DNA from 2 places in the Paenibacillus chungangensis genome. Region 2 is predicted to be linked to the other one. Evidence: riboswitches for the same ligand, from Rfam matches in the RefSeq annotation. Region 2 holds a riboswitch; the other holds the start of a gene.
The links. Region 2 has a riboswitch for cyclic di-GMP ahead of ACFQ2I_RS18835 (anti-repressor SinI family protein). Riboswitches for the same ligand answer to the same signal wherever they lie in the genome.
Positions count from the first base shown of each region.

Region 1 (11,744 bases), on a different contig from region 2:
CAAGTTTGCCGCCTATACTATAAATTGTCGTGCTATCCATACAAGAAGATGCGACATCTGACCTTTTCAACCTCTCTATCGAGACAGGGGATTGCACAGTTGCAACTCAAATTAGAAAAAACGCAAGAAAGCGAACATAACAAAAAACAGGTCAATCATGGTAGTACCTGACCATAATGAACCTGTTAGATGTAATGCCGAATCGTTAATTAGGTTATAAAATCAAAGCATTTACGTGCGTACAATCATATTTAGGGAATATCATACGGGTATGATGAGGGTTAAGTCTTTTCGAGACGTACCGCCCGATTCATTCGCCACTGGGTGGGTGTTACTATCAAAAAAAAAACCACATGGAGTTGTTACACTCACATGTGGCTACTCTCTTATTCATTCCATTTGGGCGGAGTTGGTAGTAAATATTCTCCAAAAAACCAAATAATCAATATTCCAAGAAGTAAGATACTAAGTGATGATAAAACTATTACTCTTACAATAATTTTCTTCTTCAGGAATATCACCCTTCCTACTACCTGTTATTATACAAATCAATCCCATATTGAATGTAATACTGATCTAACGGATCGTCACCACCAGTAATAGGTATCCAATCATTTTTGTATGTTCCATCTTTAAATTGAGCATAGCTGCCACCAATAAATAAAACCGTATCATTGATACCAAACGCTTTCCCTAAATATCCATATACTATGTTACCAATCGCATCATATCTCATTACATTACCATTAAAATAAAGATATGGGTTACTATTTAGTCCCCAACTGGTTTTAACATCAAGGGCTGATCCGGTATTCACAGCATTATAAAAAGTTTTCAACTTAATATCGTACCTTAAAGAACTCGCATCGGCATACTGAACCTCTAAATTACTAAGAAGAGTAAATACTTTATCTGTTACATTTGGATAGACTACATCTCTATATTTTACATCATCCGGTATTGCAAGCCCTTTATATGTGTAGTAAGTCATCCTTATTGCATCTGCTATTCTTTCTTGCTGATTCAACAAACCTTCCCAATCAGTATCATAAACTTGAGCTTGAAGTGATCTACATAGAGTTGGAAATGAACATGATTTCATTTCTTTTATTAATCTTGATTTCAAATTTAGTATTCCTTCATACCTATCTCCATGAGGTTTTACAATATTAGCCAACTCGTCATTATCACTAGCCTTCGCATGTCCCGACGGATCAATCCATCTAAGTGGGTTATTCTCAACATACGTATAAAGATTCTGACTCAGCGGATTCGTCAATTCCCCTTCATACGTATCCTCACTAATAAACCGCCCGATTTCCGGTTGGTAATACCGAGCTCTTGCATACGTGAGGCCGCTGGAATAATCATACCCTAATCCGGTGTAGCCGAACAGGTTATCCGGGCCCGGCCAGTTCAAATCCATCTTCTTGCTGCCTTGCATCACACCGAATTCATCGTAGTGATAACGGGCTGAGACGCGTCCGTCCTTCTCCGCAAGGCCGATGACGCTGCCGAGGGCATCCTGCATGTACCAAAGCGTCTTCGGCTGCACGCCCGGTTCTGCACCGCCCGCGCCAGGGGTCTTCTCCCAGCCGTTATTATCATCATACGCCGGCAGGTAGGTCATGCTCAGTCGTTCGCCGCCTGCACCGTACACATACGTCTCTTTCCACTTCGTCGCATCTGCTTCCGTTACCTGAATCGGCTCCGGCAGCGCCAGGCTTACGTCATTGGTGAAGTTCAGCTCCCAATGCTTCTTCTTGTGCTGCTTCTCCCAGCCGTCGCGCGGTCCGCCCGGATGCATGTCCGGATATTCCTCATCCACTTGACCGCATTTCTTCGCCAGACCCGGCGGTATGAAGCCCGGCGGCACCACATGGCAGTTGGCTGGGCCTTTACCATTACCGTTGCCGTTCCCATTGCCATTGCCATTGCCATTACCGTTACCATTACCATTTCCATTTCCGTTGCCATTACCATTACCCTTATCGTTGTTCCCTTTCGGTCCCGCGGCGTAATCGATCGTCATCTTCATCCGGTTGCCGTCGCCGTCATAAGCGTAACGCGTCATGTCCCCTTTGCGATTGATCTGCTGAATCAGCCGGTTCGCCCCGTTCCAAGTATATTGCTCAATGACTTCCGGCTCCGACCACTCTGGCTCGCTTAGAACTGCGAGCGAATCATAGTGAGAATCTCCCCCGTTCGGAGCACCCGACTCATAGACGTTACCAGTCACCGTAGCGCCATATACGGATGAAGCAACCGTGGAGTCTGTCTCCGGGAGCTGAAGCATCTTCTCTATGACTTGCAGCAGATTGCCGCGCGGATCGTATACGTAATCCTTGCTCTCGCTGCCGTTCGTCCATTGCAGCAGACGGTCCGCCGCATCGTAGGTGTATGTCTCGGTATCGCTTACTTCGCCCCACACGCTCGTCTTCGACATGCGGTTCCCTACCGCATCATACAGATATTGCGTCGATACCGGAAGCTCTGCGGATTCCGCGTTCTGTGTCTGAACATGAACCAGTTGGTTCAGCGCATCATACGCATAATCCGTTACGATTCGTTCCTCGCTCTCGCTTCCGTCCTGATCATCTTCGTCGTTCCCGTCTGACAGACGCTCGCTGCGGATGCGGTTGCCGACCGGATCGTACGCGTAAATCATTTGCTCCATGATTTTCCCGAATTGATTCCGATGCGTCAGCTCCAACAACTGACCCGCATCGTCATACGTATAGCCGCTTTGCCCCATTGTCGGCAAGTTTTTCGAGGTAAGCAGACCTCTGGGATCATAGGAATAGGTGGTCACTCTTCCCTCGGCATCCGTTACCGCCGTCATCCGGTCCAGCAGGTCGTACTGGTAGCTGACAGTGGTTGCATCCGGATAAATCACCTTGCTCCGCTGCCCGGTTGGCGTCCATTCATAACGAATCGTCTGCTGGTTAGGATCGGTTACTTCCGTCAGCCGGTTCAACGCATCGTAGGCATACGTCGTTGTGCCAAGCTCATCGGTCATCTTCGTTCGGCGGCTAGCCGCGTCGTATTCGTACCCGACCTGCTTGCCGTCCGGGTACAAGATATCCGTTAACCGGCTCAGCACATCGTAGCTGTAGTTGGTCGTTCCGCCGTCCGGAAGCGTCACGCCCGTCACATTGCCGAGACGGTCATGCAGCAGCTCCGTTATGCGCTGCTCCGGACCGATCGTGCGAATGAGCTCGCCCCGCAAGTTGTATTGATAGGATGTCTGCCGCCCGAGCGCATCGGTCTTCGACGAAATATTGCCCATCGCGTCATAACCGTATTCGGTTACGGCCTCAAGCGCATTAGTCACGCGCTGCAGCCGTCCGAGCCCATCGTAGTCGTATTCGGTCGTCTGTCCCTTCGCGTCTGTCAGGACGGTCAGCAAGCCGCGCACGTCGTACTCCATTTCCGTCATCGCGCCAAGCGGATTGATCAGCGCGGTTACTCGGCCCGCCGCATCGTAGCGGTACGTCGTTGCCTTCCCGGCTTCATCCATCGATTCAATTACTCGTCCAAGCTCATCCCGCATCATCTCGGACACTTGTCCGAGCGGGTCCGTCACCTTGACGAGCAAGCCGCGCGGGTCGTACTCCAGCTGCCACTCCGCACCGCCCGGGTTCGTCGTCCGGATCAGACGTCCTGCGGCATCGTACGCATAAGTGGTCTTCTGCTCCAATGCATCTGTCTGTTCCATTATTCTGCCGAGCGCGTCGTAAGCATACCGGACAGATCGGCCGAGCGGATCGGTCTCCTGCGTCAGCCGGCCGGCCGCATCATAGCTTAGCCGCATCTCGCCGCCCGCTGCGTCGGTCACCTTGACCGGCAGATTCCGCTTATCGTACTCCACCTTGGTTTCGCCGCCATTCGGGTCGGTATACCGGATCAGATTGCCGTTCCCGTCGTAGGCATACCAGCTTACGTTCCCTTCCGGATCGGCCACAGTCTCCAGACGGTCCGCCGTATTGTAGGCATATACCGTCTCGGCTCCGTTCGGGTCGATCCGCTTCGTCAGATTGCCGACGTCATTGTACTGGAATCGGGTTTTATTCCCCATGGCATCGGTAACGGCTGTCACTCTGGCGAAGCTGTCATACGTATAGAGGGTACGCCCCCCTTCCGCATCAATGTATGCGGTCAGGTTGCTGTCTTTGTCATACTCGTATCGCTCAATATGGCCAAGCTCGTCGATACGCGCGGTTACTCGGTCACGCGGATCATATTCCAGCCCCGTCCGGCCATCCAGCGCATCCACGATCCATTTCACCCGATGAAGCGGATCGCGGATCAGCTCCTGACGGCCTCCCAGCGGATCCGTCATGATCTTTGCGAAGCCGTATTCGTCATTTTCGATCTGTGCCGTTTCCCCGTTGGCGTTGGTAACGGCACTCGGGATGCCCCGGTCGTCTACCTCGATATGGGATATACCGCCGAGCGCATCGGTCACCGAGGTCAGATTGCCCCGATTGTCATAAGCAAGCGTCGTGGTGTTGCCAAGCGGATCGATGATCTCCTCCGGCAAGTTCAAGGCATTATACCGGATTTCCGTCTGATGTCCTTCCGGGTCCTTGGCGCGGATCAGGTTACCGCTGCCGTCGTACATATAATGCCATATGTTGCCCCTGCGGTCGGTCATCTCGATCAGGTTATCGTGCTTGTCGTAGAGGAAACGTTCCGTTGTGCCATCCGGATATGCCATCGATGTCTTCCGGTAACGCTCGTCGTAGCCGTAGACAGTCTCCCGGCCAAGCGCATCGGTCGTGACCGTCCGCATCTCTTCCGGAAAGTATTGGATACTGCCCTGTACGCCTGCAAAATCCCGCTGACTCACGACGCGATCCAGATCGTCGTATTCATTGATCAGCGACATCGTTTCGTTCGGATTGAAAATTTCAATCAACCGATGCTTGTCGTCGTATTGGTATCCGATTGTTGCCCCATCGGGCAAAACCATCGCTGTCAAATTATGATTGACGGCGTCATATTCGTAGGCAGCATACCGTCCGGTGTGGTCGGTGACGCGCGAGACTTTGCCTCCGTCCCCATAGTCGAATGTTAGGCTGGCCCCGTTCGTGCTTACCTCGGTCAGCAAGCTGCCCAGATATGACAACTGAACGGTGTTGCCGTTCGGATCAACGATTCGGTATAGCTTGCCGTCTCTCCGGTATATGTAGGACCACCGTTGCGGCGTTTGCTGCGTATAGGTGCCGTCGGCATTTCTCGTGAGCGTATCGTATATCCCGTCTTGTCCGGTATAATGACCGCCCAAGGCCGGTTCGAAGCGGTGGCTCGCTCCTTCCGGTGATGCTGCATAGATGACGCCGTCTTCACGGAATTCAAGCCTCCGCTCATACGAATGGGACCAGCCGGCGCCGAAATCACCGTCATTGCGGCTTCGGCTATGATAGGTCAGTGTCAGATCAAGCGGTATAACCGCCTGTGCGGTCATGTTCGTATGCCGGAATACGAAGTCGCCCGTCGCCAGATTGACCGGGTCGAACGCTTCTGCAAGTGGATAATTATTTTTATTTGCGAATTCTTCGTGAATAAGTTCGCTGTCGCCTACAGTAATCTCCCCAGCTTGCTGAGGCTCCGGAATGAGCAGATTGACCCCTGCTTCAATTGGCCCATAGCACACTTGATCATTGCAATCTTCGACAGGAATATTGTTAAACTTGGCAATTTTAGCAATGCTATCTACGATCGCTTGCTTCTCGATGACTTTGTAATAATAGCTCGCCACAACCGCCCAATTGACATTCCAGTCGGGCGCTTCATAACGCAGCACGCTCAATGTTTCTGAGCCTACCGATTGCTTCTTGTCAAATTCCCGTGTGGCGAACGCCTGGATTTCAGCAATTTCATAGAGAGGTAGCGACACTTCAACTTCCCACTCACCCACATACTGTTCCGGGGATTGATCGGTCAAATCTTCAAAATCTGTGAAATACGAAGCATCTACTGGTATTGCGTTCGGTCCCCTTGAATTCACTTGAATGTTATTCTTCAGCGTTTCTTTGGGGTCTTTATCGTAGGTCGTATTGTCTTCGACTCTGCGGATGCGCTTCATCTGCAACTCCACCGTCGTACCGATCTCTGCAATTCCATTGATCATATGCTCCTGGCTGTCCGTATCCGGCTCGATCTTGATGGTCGGCGCCGGCGGAGCCGGATTCACGACGATAACGTCGCCTGATTCCCCGTAATCCGCAAAGCGCGTAGGTGTAACCCGGATCGTATAACTGCCCTCCTCAGCCGGCACGCCATTCACCTTGCCGTCCCAGACAATGGAATGCGCCTCTTCCGTCTTGTACGATCCACTGCTCAGCATGTCAACAGTCGAACCGCTTCTCTCCAGCGTAATCTCCGTATCATGATAATCTTGCGTATCGGAATTGGGGTCCGGATCGTCGAAGCTGAAGTTAATCGTTGTCTGTCCGCCGTACACCGAACTGAACTTGACAGGATCGATCTGCAGCGTTGTTTCCGCATGCGCCTTCGGAAGAAAGGTGTCCGGCAGCAGCGGAAGTCCCGTAAAGAGCACGAGACAAGCAAGCAGCAACTTCCCGATTTGTCCCCATCTTGATATGCGGCTGCGGTTAACAACTTTATCCATTGAATACCTCTCCCTTCATCGTCAACCATCTATAGATGACCGCGGCGGCTTCCGCACGCGTACTTGTATCTCCTGGATGAATCCGGCCGCCGCCTCCTTGTACAATCCCGCTTCGGATCACCGCCTCGACCGATGGCCTGGCCCAAGAGCTCACTTGGCCGGAATCGGCATAATCGGCAATTACGTTGCCGGATTCATCCCTCTTCAGTCCTGCGGCATTCGCCAGCATGACCATCATTTCTTCTCGCGTGACTTCCGCATTCGGCTTGAACATGCCGCCTTCGTAGCCTTTGATCCACCCTGCCGCAGCCGCTTGTTCGACCCATGGAGCAGCCCAGTGTCCTGCCGGCACATCCTTGAATGTTCCAGCATCTCTTATCTCTTCTGTAAGCCCCGCAGCCTCGACCAGCATCTTGGCGAACTGGGCGCGCGTCACGGACTGCTTCGGTTTGAAGTTGCCGGTTGCCATGCCGTTCACAATCCATCTGGCAGCTAATACTTCCACTTCCTGCCTCGCCCAATGGCCGTTCATATCCGTGAACGAAGGTTCATAGGTGAAGAGAGCATACATCCCAGGATGCTTCACCGGAACGTCGACGGTTTGCCATGCCGCATCAACAGTTCCGCCTGCATAGACCCATCTGTCCTCAGCTTCATCATACCTGTACACACCAGTTCGGTTAGCCAGATCGGCGGTCTCTAAAGGGGAGGCCAGTGCGATTGTCAACATCGCAGGCTTCATGAGCTCCGTTTCCGCCGTCCACTTCCAAGCGATTCCGGTCCAGGTCATCCCTTTCACCTGCTTGCCTTTCGTTCCAAGATCGCTATCCGAGTGGCTCTCCAGCACTACACGTGTTTTCGCCTCGAAGGTTCCTTGTTCGAATGACAGCCATGCCGATTCTCCGACCGCTACCTTGCCGCCGTCCGGTCCGATCACGACGCTTTCCGATTGCCGATCGGAATCCGCATTCGATGAATTGCCCGCTGGTTGGCTTGAGCCGCCTTCCGTCTGAATAATCGTTCGGATATTTAGATTCCCGTCCTGAACAAGCGTCAACTCATTACCGTTGAATCCTACAAAATCCCGAGGTCTTGTCGCGCCAAGGCTGAAGACATCCCCGCTATTCAGATCAGCGCCTTTCATGATCACTTCATCGCCGGATTTCTCCAGCCAGACGGCCGTCCCGTTCGAAATGCTCATATGTTTATATTCAGCCTCCGGCTTGGCCGGCTCGGTCAGATCGACAGGCTGCGAGTTGCTTTCACCCAGATCCATGAACGTATACTTGCTATTGCCGTCCAGATCTTTCTGCTTCCACAGAATCTGTTCGCCGTTAAAAACAAAGCGCTCTACATATTGGGAAAAGGGGAGTTCCAAAATTTTCTGATGGCTTCCGCCCGCGATCTCATATGCATACAGATCTCCATCCTCCGCCCCTTTATAGACGATGCGCCCGTTTCCAATGACCGGATTTCTGCCATTCCCCAGTTCGGTTAATGCCCCGCTCTCCATATCGTAAAGATGCATTTCGTAACTCGGGTTCGTCTGCCAGACGATATAGTTCCCGTCGATTGACGGCGCCTTGTGCTGACCGACCGTATCGTTTATTTTCGACTCGGTATTCGTCGTTACGTTGTAGCTGTAAATATCCCAGTTCATATCGGTCGCACCTTCTTGGTAGTTCCTCCGGTCCACCCATACGACGATCGCTTCCCCCTGTGCGTTCATCCCGATTGCGGGCGTATCGGCCGGCCTGCCGTGATCGGTAACAGCTACCATGAGGCCGCTTTTCACATTGCCATAATGAATTTGCCCGCCCGGACCGGAACCGTCTGCTCCTTTTCCCCGCCAGACGACGTGCTCACCGCTCATTCGCACCGGGCTGCCGTTAATGCTGAACGAGGATACCTCGTCCTTGTATGTATAGGCGTTCTCTGCAGAAGCCCCCTGTCCGTTTGAAAACATCAATCCTCCCAGCATGCTTGTGATCACAATCCCTTTTAATGCCTTGTTCCATACTCCCATAACCCGTTTACCCCTTCCAAAAACTAGTATTTTTTATTTTTGAGAACACAAAAAAACCACGTTAGCATTAAGCAACCCGGCTGTCAGGCCATGACTAGTCATGACGGAAGACCCGTGGCTTTGCGTCCCCGACTTTCGTTCGGGTTTGCCTTTTATTAAAGTTACCTGGTTAGTTCTCAGAAACTATCTTGCATGGTTCTATAAATCTAGTTACCCCCAAGATTATACATGCACATACATAATGTGACAATACAAAATAGTAAAAAAGTGCTAACAATACTATTTCTCCCGCTTGCGATAATATTTCGCATGTTTACGTCAATCCCCCTCGTATACTTCTAACAGAGATGATTCTCAAGCCCTCATCCATTACTCAAGAAAGCGTGGGATCTTATGAAGCTGCCCAGGTTTATTGATAAACTGCCCATTCCCCCTGTTTTGAAACCCGTTTCTTCCAAAGGCGGAGTCCGTTATTATGAAGTAACGATGTCGCAATTTCACCAATCTCTACACAGTTCAATGCCGGATACTAAGGTATGGGGGTACGAAGGCATATACCCTGGACCTGTAATCGAAGTTTCGAAAGGGGAGCGAATCAGAGTCAAATGGAGAAATGAGCTGCCCGACAAACACTTCTTGCCTATCGATAAAACCGTTCACGGCTCAGAAGGAGACACGCCTGAAGTTCGTACGGTCGTTCATTTGCACGGAGGCGTGACAAAAGCGGATAGCGACGGCTATCCGGATGCTTGGTTTACGAACGGATTCCAAGAAGTCGGCCCGGCTTTTACACAGCAGGTGTATGCATACGATAACCCGCATGAAGCATGTACGCTCTGGTATCATGATCACGCGATCGGCATTACCAGATTGAATATCTATGCCGGACTAGCCGGCTATTACATGATCCATGACCGCAACGAACGCTCTCTCAACTTGCCCAAGGAACGATACGATATTCCTTTAATGATTCAGGACCGCTGTTTTCAACAAGACGGCTCCCTTTATTATCCCTCTGCTCCTGCTGACCCTATCGATAATCCTGAACATAGGAATCCGTCAATCCTTTCAAAATTCATGGGCGACACCATCCTCGTCAATGGCAAGGTCTGGCCGTACTTGGAAGTAGAGCCTCGGAAGTACAGGTTGCGGTTCATTAATGGTTCCAACGCCAGATATTATAAATTGCGGCTTGGCACTTACGAATGGATGAATCAAATTGCAACGGACGCAGGACTACTTAATCATCCTGTACCGATGCAGACCATTGTGCTCGCTCCGGCTGAACGCGCTGAGATCATCATTGACTTTTCTGTCTATCGTAATCAAAAAATCGTGCTGTACAACGATGCCAAAGATAATTATCATGAATTTCCGGATGACCCGGAGATCAATAAGAAGCAAACACGATACGTGATGCAGTTCCGAGTCCAATCCCCCTTGCGAGGCGTTGATCGGAGTAGCATCCCGAACAGATTAAACCATATCTCGTTTTACAAAGAAGAACAGTCTGCAAGAGACAGATTGCTGGCCCTCATTGTGAGAGACGACCGTTACGGCCGGAAAATAAGACTGCTGGACAACAAATTGTGGAAGGATCCCGTCAGTGAAAAACCAGCTTTGGGAGACATCGAAATTTGGGGCTTGTATAACCTTACTACAGGCGGTCACCCGATTCATATTCATCTGGTCAAGTTTCAAATTTTGGACTATCAAGACTTTGACGTGAAGCATTATGAAGAAACGAAGGAGGTCCGACTAACTGGGCATCGTTATCCCCCTCCTCCAAATGAGAGGGGCTGGAAAGATGTTGTCAATGTCTATCCTGGCAAGTATGCTCGCGTTATCGCCAAATTCGCTCCCTACAGCGGCAGATTCGTTTGGCACTGCCATATATTGGAGCATGAAGATTACGAGATGATGAGACCTTTTGACGTAGTGGAAAAGTCGCTTTTCCGCAAAATGCTGCAATTATGGAAAGGGAATGGTTAGCTATTCGTTGTAAAATGGTAGCAGTTCGGCAAGCTCGAAGGAAGGCTTGATGCCAAGCTCGCGCTGTAACAGATCGCGGAAACGTTCATAGTGGGTTTGCAGCGCCTTCCAATCCTTCATTTCGCCTAACACCTGCATGAGCAGCAGATTAGCCTCTTCATCCAGCTCTTGACGCCGGACCAGCTTCCTTGCAATGGGCAGCGCAGCTTCGACCTGCTGTCCGTCCATGAGCATGCGGATTAATCGCTTGGCGAAATGATCATACAGATAGCCCAATCGCTCTTGCTCCGGAATGGCCCATACATACGACAGCTCCCCGAACAGCTCACCCGCATGCTGCTGCTCCAAGGTTAAAGCATCCTCCAAGCTAGATTCATGAATAGCTCCGAGAGCCGCTACTTTATGCTCGAAATCGATAAAGTCAACTTCCACAGAAGCTAATTCCAGACGGTACTGATTATGATTCGATACGACCATCTCTCGAAGCCCTTGTGAAGAGAGTGCTTTGCGAAGCTGGTAAACCGCCGTGTGAAGGTAGGTTTTTGAATTATTCAACGGCATATCGGGAAACACATGTTCAATAATGAGGCTCCTGGAAACGGTTTTCCCGTGGTTCAGGAGCAAGAACGCAAACAGCTCCTTGCTTTTGCTGGATATCCATTTCACTACGTTGCCCTGTCTGTCGCTTACCGTCAGACTTCCCAGCCCCTGTACGACCAATCGCTTGGGTTCATTCGCATCGCCGCCGGCCCCCGGCTGTTCCTGGCGCTTTCTCTTCGCCCGCTCCACAGTCTCCGACAACCGAGGAGCGGAGATCGGCTTCACCATGTAATCGAGCGGATAGGCGTCGAAGGCATCCAGGGCGTATTCCCTGTGGGATGTTACGAACACAATATCCAGCTCCTGATGGCGCTCTCGCAATTCCCGCGCCAGCTGCAAGCCGTTATCTCCTGCAATCTCGATATCGATAAATACAAGATCCGCAGTATGGTTGCGAAAATAGTCCAGCGCATCCGGCACTTGCCGCAAGCTTGCCGCTACTTCTATTCCTTCTATGCGCGCCAGACGCCGCTTCATAACCGTCAGCAT
Region 1 is NZ_JBHTJZ010000007.1:65,785-77,528, forward strand. Features, by position in the region: gene ACFQ2I_RS07085 (RHS repeat-associated core domain-containing protein) at 530-6,637, opposite strand; gene ACFQ2I_RS07090 (S-layer homology domain-containing protein) at 6,630-8,663, opposite strand; cyclic di-GMP riboswitch class I at 8,731-8,823, opposite strand; gene ACFQ2I_RS07095 (multicopper oxidase family protein) at 9,057-10,655, shown strand; gene ACFQ2I_RS07100 (response regulator) at 10,656-11,744, opposite strand, start outside.
Region 1: it holds a riboswitch for cyclic di-GMP, as region 2 does, so the genes downstream of both, ACFQ2I_RS07090 (S-layer homology domain-containing protein) here and ACFQ2I_RS18835 (anti-repressor SinI family protein) in region 2, are expected to answer to the same signal.

Region 2 (11,744 bases):
GTGATCCTTCTTTATACACGCAGGAGCAGATGGGTGGAAACTTACAGATTAACGATTGTCTGATTCACCATTGTCGTAGACAAGGCATCTCGATCTGCTCAACTAACGATGTTCACATTCTGCGAAACAAGATACACGACATCGGTTATGAAGATGACGGCGTAACGACAGACTTCCGGAATGGTACGCCGCCTATGTTCGGAATTGATATCGAATCCATGGTTGGCGAATCCAATATCCCATACCAGACGCCGGATCAACCGGACGGCTTGGAGTTGAATTATCGCATCGCCATTCAGGACAATTATATTTACAACAATGTAAGAGGACACTTCGTCAATGCAGATGGCAATTATATTATGCTGCAAGGGAACACGTTCAAGGGCTGGAATGTCGGCGGTATTATATCGCATTCTACGCAGCAATCCGTCAAGTTCATCGATAACACGTTCATTGGAAGTCTGCTTGTCGTCGAAGGAGACAGCGTAGTAGACGGGGCTTTGTTCCAAGGAGGCACATTGAAGCTGGCTAATACGAAAGGTGCTGTCGTACAAAATGTGAAGATGAAAGACGCTTCGTTCTCAGGCTCGGCCATATATGGCTACTTCGGAACGCCTGCCGTCAATGTTGGAACTGGCGTATTCACTTTGCCTTCCGCTCACGGAATGGGCAACGGCGCCAAGCTGGTGTTCGAGGAGTGGGTGGGCCGACTTCCCGGCGGAATAAGTGTGGATAAGTTATACTATACCGTCAATATCACTTCGAACAGCTTCCAAGTGTCGGAGTCGCCTGGCGGTCCACCAGTAATGCCTGAGGATGCAGGTGAAGGAAACTTCAATGTCAGCAGATACAATTACGGTAGATGTTACTTGAACCATATTTTATTGGAGCGGGATTGGAGAGAGGACAGCAGCCTTCAGCCTAATTTCAATATATTGACCTCGGGAATTGTCATGAAGAACATCACAGTAAAAAACTACGATATGCAGATCATGGTTCCCGCCAAGTACGCAGGTAGGCCGAATGTCATTGAAGGACTGACCTTGATAGAAGGGGCTGTAAGATTCGAAGCCAGCAGTGTCAGCTCCAGCGAATTTATGAGAATGAAAACCGGGGTATTCGGGGGCAAAGACGTGGAACTCGGTCTGGACAGTGCGAATTTCACTCGACAGATTGATATTCGTAACAGCAAATTCGTGAATGTAGGTGTCCAGCTAAACGGCAATTCTTTAATTATCGGAAGCGCCTTCCTTGATGCAGCTATTGGAAAAGGGAATACGGATAATAAAGCGGTAGTGCTGAATAGTTTTTTAGAACGCTCCAAAGTAAACGCATACTGGCTCAATAAAGAGAATTCCCTCACTTTAGCTTCCTTGGTGCTTAAAGCTACGACGGTTTCCGGTTCAGATCCTTATCTCAAGCTTCTGAATAACGTCGAATTGGAAAATTAAGCTTAGATCACCCTTGGTATATGTCATATCAAGGGTGAATACATAGAAGATGACAAATGAAAAGTTTGAGGTGGCAAAATGAGTCAGGTAAGTGTGATTGTACCGATTTATAATCCTGGCGAAAAGTTGAATTGCTGCTTAAAGTCGATTGTGAATAGCAGCTATGCGGATATCGAGGTCATTCTTATAAATGACGGTTCGACTGATGATAGCTCGACCATATGCGAGTATTTCAAAAAAAAAGATGCTCGCATTACGCTGCTGCATACGAATAGAGAGGGCAGCATCAAGGCAAGAGATAAAGGGGTGAAGGCCGCTCAATCGCCTTATGTCATGTTTGTGGATGCGGACGACTGGATATCCCCTTATATGATTCAGATGCTGTATGCCAATGCTGTCTGCGCGAAAAGTGATATTACAGTCAGCAATAACTTCCGTGCATTTCATTATAGGGGACCGCACAGATTGAACAGGAGCGAGTACTTCCAAACACGAAAGCTCTATTTGGAAGATGAAATCAGATCCAGTCTGGTGCCAGCCTTCCTTCAAGGCCATCCGTTCCCGCCCAATCTGTTCGGCAAGTTGTACAAGCGCGAGATGCTGTTCTCCAGCGGAAACTACTTGCGCGATATTCACTTTTTTGGCGATGATCTCTATTACAATCTGGAGATGTTCCTGAAGGCGAAGTCTGTGCTCGTTATTCCCGAAGCGCTATATTATTATCGCACAGGAGGATTCACGGAACGATATATGCCATATCTGTTCCATGATATCGTAAGCGGTTATCGCATTCAGAAGCAAGTGATTGAAGAATATTACTGCGACAATCGCCAACTGATGATGGACGGCGTCAGCATCATGCTGCTGAATACGTTGCAGACCTGCCTGCTGAATGTGATGAGAAGCGCATATAGTGTTAAAGCAATGGAAGAAGAGATTGTTCGCCACTGCCAGCATGAAAGCATACGGGAGGCGTTGTGCAATGAAGGGGTGATTCGTCACTTCGAGGCGGACTATCTGGCTGCCGTTCACGCTTGTGATGTTCGGTATTTGCATAAGCTCGGCCGTAAGCTTTATCACAGAAGCATGGCGCGCAAGCTCATGCAGAAGGCCGCGTCTTTACTACTTGTTTAGAGTGATGTGGCTAGAAGGCATTTTTAACTTGTTAAAATGTTCGTTATAAAAGACAACAGTTAAATTCTGTGTTACAATGTTCTATATAAAGAACGACAAAGGAATGAGGTAGAGAAATGGCAATATTAGTTACTGGTGGAGCGGGTTATATTGGAAGCCATACTTGTGTCGAATTGCTGGAAGCCGGCCACGATATTGTTGTTGTGGACAATTTGTCCAACAGTCATTACGAGGCGCTTGTGCGTGTGGCAGAAATTACTGGCCGGACTTTTCCAATCCATATTATGGATTTGACAGATAAACAACGCTTGAGAAGCATATTCGAGGAGCATTCCATTGAAGCGGTTATTCATTTCGCAGGAGTGAAAGCGGTAGGGGAGTCGGTCCAGGTGCCGCTCAAATATTATCATCAGAATATGATCAGCACGATTACCCTCTGTGAAGTGATGGATGAATACCGAGTGTACCGGCTTATATTCAGTTCATCGGCCACTGTATATGGCATGCCGGATGAGGTGCCGATAACGGAGCATGCTCCGCTGAGCGCTATTAATCCTTATGGACGTACGAAGCTGATGATCGAGCAGATGCTGGGAGATATGGTTGCGGCGAATTCGGCTTGGCGAATAGCCGTTCTGCGATACTTCAATCCGGTAGGCGCGCATAAGAGCGGACGCATTGGTGAAGATCCGGAAGGGCTACCGAATAATCTTATTCCTTATATCGCACAAGTTGCGGTAGGAAAGCTGAAGGAAGTATCTGTATACGGAGACGATTACGATACGAAGGATGGGACAGGTGTAAGAGATTATATTCATGTCGTCGATCTTGCCGCAGGTCACTTGAAGGCGCTGCACAAGCTGACAGAGCTGCAAGGACTTCATTGTTATAACTTAGGAACAGGACAGGGGTATAGCGTGCTGGAGATGATCGCAGCTTACAGGCAAGCTTCGGGCAGACCTATTCCTTATGTCATCACAGGCAGAAGGGAAGGCGATTGCGGCGAATGCTATTCGGATGCAGGCAAGGCTGAGCGTGAACTAAATTGGAAGGCGGAGCGGGATATTCATGACATGTGCAGAGATTCCTGGCGTTGGCAATCTGCGAATCCGGACGGCTATCGGAACCGAGCTATTGCATTGGCGGAGAGGCTATAGTGCTATCTAGATGTGAACGCGCATAAGAATAAAGAATCATTTTCGACAAAATTAGAATTAATTTCTGCCGTTTTGTGGACATAAAGCGACAACATATTTACTCAGGATGGTCTATCATAGGGGAAGTGGTGTTGAAAAAAATGAATGGGAGACGTGGAAGTGCGTTTAGTATCTGGGCACCTTACAACGCATGGAGTCAGTGGTGCAACCGCCCCAATGGAACGGGGGACGAGAGGGAATGACTGCCATATATTCGGACAACCAGCAGCAGTTGGATATGGAATGGGTGGAGTTAATACTCTTAGCGCGATCAAAAGGGCTGACCAAGGACCAGATACGAAATGCGCTGTCCATTCTGACGGAAGAAAAGCGCAATCGATTGGAGGAAAGCGCTGTATAAACTATACAGCGCTACTCTTGTTCTTGATGAAGCTTCCATTTGTTATATTCCAGGAAGTCTTTGAATTGCTCTTTGCTTACACCGGAATTCATGGCTTCCTTGACCAGTTCTTCCCACTCTTTGTCAAGCAGAGCGGCTGATTGGTCAATGTTTCCGAAATTAATAATATCTTCTACGGATACGTTTAACACTTCCCCAATCTTCTCCAGAAATTGAATGGAAGGGTTTTTTTGAATTCCCCTTTCAATAGAACTCAGGTAAGACTTCGCAACGCCTGCCCGCAATGACAATTCTGTCAACGACAGTCCCCTTCGTTTTCGCAAGTCTTGTATATGTTGTCCGATCATGGCTGACTCCTCCGTTTATGCATGGATGCATGTGTTTTCTTCATTATAACGAATATTATTACAATGCGAAAGTGAAAAAGAAGCATTATCGCCATTCATCCGCCTATTTGCAGCAGGTTAAAATTCATTCAGAAAAGTAGTCCGTAATAGGTTGACAACGGAGTAGAGAGGTGGTAAATTAAGACGTAGTTCTTTATTAAGAACAACATCGAACGAAATGATAGAATAAAACGAACGGCCGAGCAGCTGCTTAAACGGGAAGAGCCCCGATTTACAAAGGGTTTACACCATGAAGCGCATCGGCCGAGAAATGTTCATTAACGCGAACACTCAGGAGGATTACATGAGCGCCATTACAGCTGTTTTGAGCTTGAACCAGGCATCTCATGAGCTTGCTCATGGTTACACGATCATGGAAGAGCTGAAGCGATACCGGGCCGATTATCGTCATACTTGGCAGGGAGACGACATCTTCCTTGGCTGTCACGGACAATGGATTACGCCGGAGTCGCTAAGTGAAGTGCTGCCCGCTTACGATCGCGAGAGAGGGCTTGCCATAACGGCAGATGCCATTATTGATAACCGCGAGGAATTGTTCGGTAAGCTCGCCGTCCCCGCTATGGACCGACAAGGGATGAGCGACAGCAAGCTCATTATGCTGGCTTACGAGAAGTGGGGCGAGAAGTCGCCTGAGCACTTGATCGGCGACTTCGCCTTCATGATCTGGGACAGCCGCGCGGCATCGCTGTTCGGCGCAAGAGACTTCTCCGGTAACCGCACGCTGTATGTCACCAGGACTTCGTCTTATTACGCATTCTGCACGGCGATCAAGCCTTTGCTGGCGCTTCCTGAAGTGGACCGCAGATTGAATGAGCAATGGATATCGGAATTTCTGGCGATTCCCATCTCGACGGAGGCCGTGGACGTCCATGCGACAGTGTACGAGCGAATCGGACAGATTCCGCCAGCTCACAGCTTCACAATTAGAGAAGGAGAGCTGCGCTTCAACCGATACTGCACGATCGTGTCCGATGAGAGGCTGCGTCTGGGCAGCAACGAAGAATACGAAGAAGCGTTCCGTGACGTATTCAGCACAGCGATTGCTTCCAAGCTGCGCACTTATAAGGAAGTCGGGGCCAAGTTAAGCGGCGGTCTGGATTCCGGTTCCGTCGTCAGCTTCGCGGCGAAGGAGCTGAGGAATCAGGAGAAGCGGCTTCATACGTTCAGCTATGTGCCGCTTGACGAATTTCAGGACTGGACGCCGCGGAGCCGGGTAGCGAACGAAAGAGAGTATATTCAAGCAACTGTGCAGCATGTCGGTAATATTCACGATCAATACTTCAGCTTCGCCGAGAAGAATCCGTTGTCGGAAGTGGACGATATGCTGGAGATGATAGAGACGCCCTACAAGTTCTACGAGAATTCCTATTGGGTGAAAGGCATCTATGAGCAAGCTGCAGCGAGTAACGTCGGAACGCTGCTGTCCGGAAGCAGAGGCAACTGGACGATCTCCTGGGGGCCTGCGCTGGATTATCAGGCACGATTGCTGCGCCAATTCCGATGGATGCGGCTGGCCCATGAGATCAGACAATATAGCGCGAACATGAATGCGAACAGGGCGAGGCTTTATCACTCCATCGGGAAGAAGGCATTCCCATTGGTCGACAAGTGGTTGTCCCGCAAGCAGGACCAAGCTATGCCGAAGCTGATCAATCCCGAATTCGCCCGGCGAACGAACGTATACGAACGGCTTCAGCAGCACGGCTACGATTTCTGGGGACAATCCGGGCAAAATGTCTATGATGTACGCCGGAAGCAGTTCGAGAAGCTGTATTATTGGACGACGACGGGATCGGTTGGCTGCAAGCAATCACTGCGTCATTCCTTATGGGATCGCGACGCGACGAACGATCTGCGGGTTATCCGCTTCTGCTTGTCCGTCCCGCAGGATCAATTCGTGCAGAACGGCTATGGTCGATCGCTGATCAGGAGATCCACGCTTGACTACTTGCCTGATCATGTCCGGCTTAATCAGAAGTTCAGAGGAATTCAGGGAGCTGACGGGCTGCACCGCATATTGCCAATCTGGCGGGAGGTCATGGAAAAGCTGGAGCAGGCGGTTCAAGACGATAGAATGTCGCCTTATGTGAACACAAGCGAGCTTACTCGTTCGTTAGAAGCGATCAGGCACGATCCCCGTCCGGATCATATATTCGGCACGGAATTCCGGCTGCTGATGCGAAGCTACATTTTTCACAGATTTCTGGCCAATCACGCATGAAAGGAGGTGATCTTATGCATACACAAGCAAAGAAAGCGTGGAAGCAACCTCAGTTGGAAGTACTGGACGTTCATATGACAATGGCTGGTCCCGGTATTAGAACGCCTGACGAGTTCCAACCGGATCCGGACGCTCATGAAGACGATGTCGTCAACTACAGCTAGTATCGCCGCGCATTTCTTTCTTCTCACCGATACTTAGAAGTCGGGCGCCCTTATAGCAGTCTATAAGGGCGCTCCCCCTATCCAAATCAGCAATAAGCATTGGAGTGGAAGCCATGACTGTGTCCAACGGATTAAGGCCGTATTATTCCTTCGGATTAAGGATCGACAGTGAAATACCGATGCCGGAGCTTCCACTACTGGAAGAGGGCATCATGCATATGCACGGATCAGTATCTATTGTATTCGATCAACTGCTTCCCCTCTGGCAGCTTGCTAATCGGAGCAGTCAATACGTTGCCATCTATGAAGATACGGTCCTTATACGTGTGCCGGATACGGCAATCTTCGGCATGAAAGCAGGAGAGTGTATTCTCGTATCGCCATTCCATGGCGCAGACATGGACAAAATTCGGCTCTATCTGTTGGGGACATGCATGGGCATCACGCTATTGCAGAAGCGCATATTGCCGCTTCATGGAAGCGCCGTTGCGATTAACGGCAGAGCGTACGCTATTGTGGGGCATTCCGGAGCAGGCAAGACGACACTATCTTCGGTGCTTATCCAGCAAGGGAACCCTTTGCTTAGCGATGATCTGATCGCCGTCACCACCAATGCGGAAGGCATGCCGCAGGCTATGCCGGCTTACCCGCAGCAAAAGCTATGGCAAGAGACGATCGATATGCTGGGCAGAAGCGCGGAGGGATTGAAGCCGCTATTCGAACGGGAACGCAAATTCGCGGTGCCGTTGTCGGACGGATTCTGTTCGCAGCCATTGCCGCTTGCCGGGGTTATTGAACTTGTTAAAACAGAACATGACGCAGCGATTTCACCGGTCGAAGGACTGGAACGATTCCATACGCTGCTTCAACATACATTTCGCGGGTTTCTATTGAAGCGGATGGGCTTGATGGATTGGCATTTCCGCTTGCTATCTTCCTTCACAGGGCATATTGACGTATACCGGCTGCATCGCCCCTTGGAGGGAGCAAGCCCGCAGCAGCTTTCAACCTTATTATTGGAGACAATTCACAAGGAGGTAGTGTAAATGATTAGCACAGAGAAGCTTTCCTTATCCGATCGAATAATGGCATGCGATCAGAACATTGTGAGCGACATGGGCGGCGAGAAGGTTATGCTCAGCATCCAGAACGGCAATTATTACAATCTTGGCAGTATCGGTGGGACCATATGGGAAATGATTGGCGAATCCACCGGGATAGCGGAGCTGGTGGATCGTCTGCTGGGAGAATACGAGGTCAATCGCACGGAGTGTGAGCAGCAAGTGCTGGATTTCCTGAACCATCTGAGGAAAGAGGGGCTCGTTCTTGTTAATGGGGAAGCTGCAAGCACTAATCAGGCTTGATGTTCGTACCTTGCTGCTGTTCACCGAAGCGTATCTGATGCTCGCCGCTGCCAAGCTGCAGTTATATCGTCCATTCGCGAAGGTGGCGGGAACATTGGGATATAAACGACAGGAGACGCATAAGGAGATTCCCTTGGAACACATACGTACGATTAAGCACATAACATCGGCAATTGCGATCATGAGCCGATATACCCCATGGGACAGCCAATGTCTGGTCCGGGCAATTGCCGGCATGAGAATGCTGAAGAGGCGACGGATTCCCGGGACACTCTATCTTGGAACGGCGAAGGACGACGACGGCAATCTCATTGCGCATGCCTGGCTGCGGAGCGGTCCGCTGTACATAAGCGGTGCGGATGTCATGAAGGATTTTACAGTTGTTGAGTCATTTGCAAGCGCGTCTGGAGAGTGAAGCGAATGAAGTACATTATGCATTACTTGAGGAAGCTGCATGCTTCCTCCGGAGCGGCATTGTACGTGAATGTATTCGGCATGGCGCTCAGCAGCTTGCTGGAAAGCGCGTCTTTGTTATTGCTGGTGCCGCTGCTCGGATTGATCGGAATCGTCTCTGCGGGTGCTGCGGAAGGCATGTTGGAGAAGCTGTCCGGCATGCTGGACGGCTATTCCACCCTGCATGCTTTGTTTATTGTCATTGGCATCTATTTGCTGGCTACGCTTGCTCAGAATCTTGTCTATCGAAAGATGATGATTCATAACATCCGACTGCAGCAGACCTTCTCGAAGAAGCTGCGGCTGGAAGCGTACAAGTCATTGCTGGAGGCGGAGTGGTTGTTCTTCATGCGCAAGCGAAATACGGATCTGGTGAATACGATGACGATTGAGCTGGCCAGGGTGCTCGGAGCCGTTCAATTGTCTCTGCAGCTTGTATCCTCCACTATCTTCACTGTCATTCAGATCTGTATCGCAGTATGGATATCGCCACTGCTCACGTTGTTCGTATTGGGCTGCGGGCTTCTGCTCGGCGTATTCTCCGGCCGATTCATTAAGCGGGCCAAACAACTGGGCAATCAGACGTCGATGCACGCCCAGGCATATCTTGCGGGCATATCCGATCAGATTAACGGGATGAAAGATATTAAGAGTAACACACTGGAGCAGTCCCGTCTGGCTTGGCTAAGCGATCTGACGGACGGGATGGTCAAGGAGCAGATGTCCTACATTCGGAATCGGATGAATTCGCAGCTGCTGTACAAGCTGTCCTCCGCCGGACTTATCGCCGTCTTCATTCTTGCCGGATTCGCATTCTTCCAGACTCAAGGCATAGCGCTCCTTATTATTACGATTATCTTCGCCAGACTCTGGCCCAGATTCACGGATATTCAATCCAATCTGGAACAGCTGGCGGCGAAAATTCCCGCATGTCAATCGCTGTACAACATGCAGAAGGAGAGCTTGCACGCAGCAGAGCGGCTGCGTGGCGAATCCGCAGACGCAGCTCCAATGTTGCTGGAGCGGAACATTGTGTGCCGGGATATCACCTTCCGATACGATAAGGGGAGAGGGAACTGCACACTTCGCGACATTCGCCTTCATATCCCCGCTAAGGGCATGACAGCGGTCGTAGGCGCTTCCGGAGCGGGCAAGAGCACGCTGATCGACATTATTATGGGTCTCATGCAGCCGGATGAAGGCTATATCGAGGTGGATGGAACGGCCATCGCCAGACATAATCTGCTCGCCTACCGTCAAGCGATCAGCTATGTGCCGCAAGAACCGTTTCTGTTCAACGCATCCATTCGCGAAAATCTTGCGATGTTGAATCTGGAAGCGACGGACGAGATGATCTGGGAAGCGCTGGAGTTCGCTTCATGCGCCGAATTTGTGCGAAAGCTGCCTGATGGGCTGGATACAGTCATCGGCGACCGTGGCATAAGGTTGTCCGGTGGTGAGCGGCAGCGCCTTGTGCTGGCAAGAGCGATTATACGCAAGCCGTCCATTCTGGTGCTGGACGAAGCGACCAGCGCACTGGATGTTGAGAACGAACTTCGCATTCAAGAGGCGATTGACAGGCTAAAGGGCAACATGACCATTATTGTCGTCGCCCATCGCTTGTCCACGATTCGCAATGCCGACAAAGTTATCGTCATGGAGGAAGGGAGAATTGCGGAAGAGGGCGAATTCGCAAAACTTGCGGCTAATCACGCCAGCCTCTTCGGCCAACTGCTGCAGAAGCAAGCGGAGCTGAGAGCCGAAGCGAGCGCATAGCACATTGAACAAAATTTCATTATACTGATATGAGGGCTCTGAACATGGAGGGAAGGAGGGGCTCTCATGCTTTTTTTATTGGCGTTATTCTGCTGGCGGCTGCGATCTATCTGTTATTGATCCTGCCGACCCAATGGGTGAAGGTTGAGAGTGTGCGCGCGAACATAGGCGTGGGGTTGCGTATTCTGCAAATAAGCGACTTGCACGTGGATATGCTCCGGGTATCTCCATCCGCCCTCAAGCGCATCATTCATGATGCGAAGCCGGATTATATACTGCTGACCGGTGATTATACCTATCGGGAAGCGTATCTCCCTAGATTGGAACAGTACGTGCGGATGATTGCGTCATGCGGCATACCGGCTTATGCGGTGCTGGGCAATCATGATTATGAATTTCCTCGGGTGAAGCGAATCATCGGCTTGTTCCGCGCGAACGGCATTCCCGTACTGCGCAACGAAAGTATCCAGCTGCCTCGCTTCCAACTGGTGGGCATCGACAATAGCAGCACAGGCCACAGTCGCCCGACTAGAGCCTTCAAGCATGTGGTGCGGAAGAATGGCAAGCCGGTCATCGTCATGACACACGACCCCAATGTCATTTTGACGATGAGCGAGCAGTTCCATTACATGATGGCGGGGCACTTCCACGGCAAGCAGCTGAACATACCTTTTTTCTTCAAATTGAAGTCAAAGGGACCGTTGCCGGATCGCGGTATATATAAGGGAGTGCATCAGCATGCGCTTGGAAAGTTCTATATATCGAAAGGCATCGGTCAGGCGGGAGTGAACGCCCGGTTTCTCGTAAGAAGTGAAGTAACGATTCACGATCTGTAACAATGAATGTCGGAATACAGGCACAGCTAAGCAGAAAAAAAGATTGACGTTCTGTCGGCTGTGCTGTTATTATGTTTTATATCCAAGTAAGTCTATAGGGTATTAAGGTGTTGAGGTGGGATGTTGCGATATATTCTACTCTACCCGAATGCGCAATAGATATAGAAGAGAGATATGCCATGCTAATTAGAGAGGAAGAAAGGGTGAAGGTATTATGGATAATAATTTGATCAACGCACTGGAAGCGAACTGGATATCCTTGCTTGTCTCCGCAGTCATATTGGGGGTGCTGTACGTCCTCGCGAAGAAGCGGGTCGGATTCGGTACGAGGGTATTAATTGCACTGGGGCTCGGGTTGGGCGCGGGACTTCTTTTCAACGG
Region 2 is NZ_JBHTJZ010000035.1:78,884-90,627, forward strand. Features, by position in the region: gene ACFQ2I_RS18820 (right-handed parallel beta-helix repeat-containing protein) at 1-1,451, shown strand, start outside; gene ACFQ2I_RS18825 (glycosyltransferase family 2 protein) at 1,530-2,585, shown strand; gene galE (UDP-glucose 4-epimerase GalE) at 2,702-3,742, shown strand; cyclic di-GMP riboswitch class II at 3,881-3,965, shown strand; gene ACFQ2I_RS18835 (anti-repressor SinI family protein) at 3,981-4,142, shown strand; gene ACFQ2I_RS18840 (helix-turn-helix domain-containing protein) at 4,154-4,489, opposite strand; gene ACFQ2I_RS18845 (asparagine synthase-related protein) at 4,833-6,770, shown strand; gene ACFQ2I_RS18850 (paeninodin family lasso peptide) at 6,785-6,934, shown strand; gene ACFQ2I_RS18855 (aldolase) at 7,048-7,980, shown strand; gene ACFQ2I_RS18860 (lasso peptide biosynthesis PqqD family chaperone) at 7,981-8,298, shown strand; gene ACFQ2I_RS18865 (lasso peptide biosynthesis B2 protein) at 8,267-8,713, shown strand; gene ACFQ2I_RS18870 (ABC transporter ATP-binding protein) at 8,719-10,527, shown strand; gene ACFQ2I_RS18875 (metallophosphoesterase) at 10,572-11,363, shown strand; gene ACFQ2I_RS18880 (dicarboxylate/amino acid:cation symporter) at 11,578-11,744, shown strand, end outside.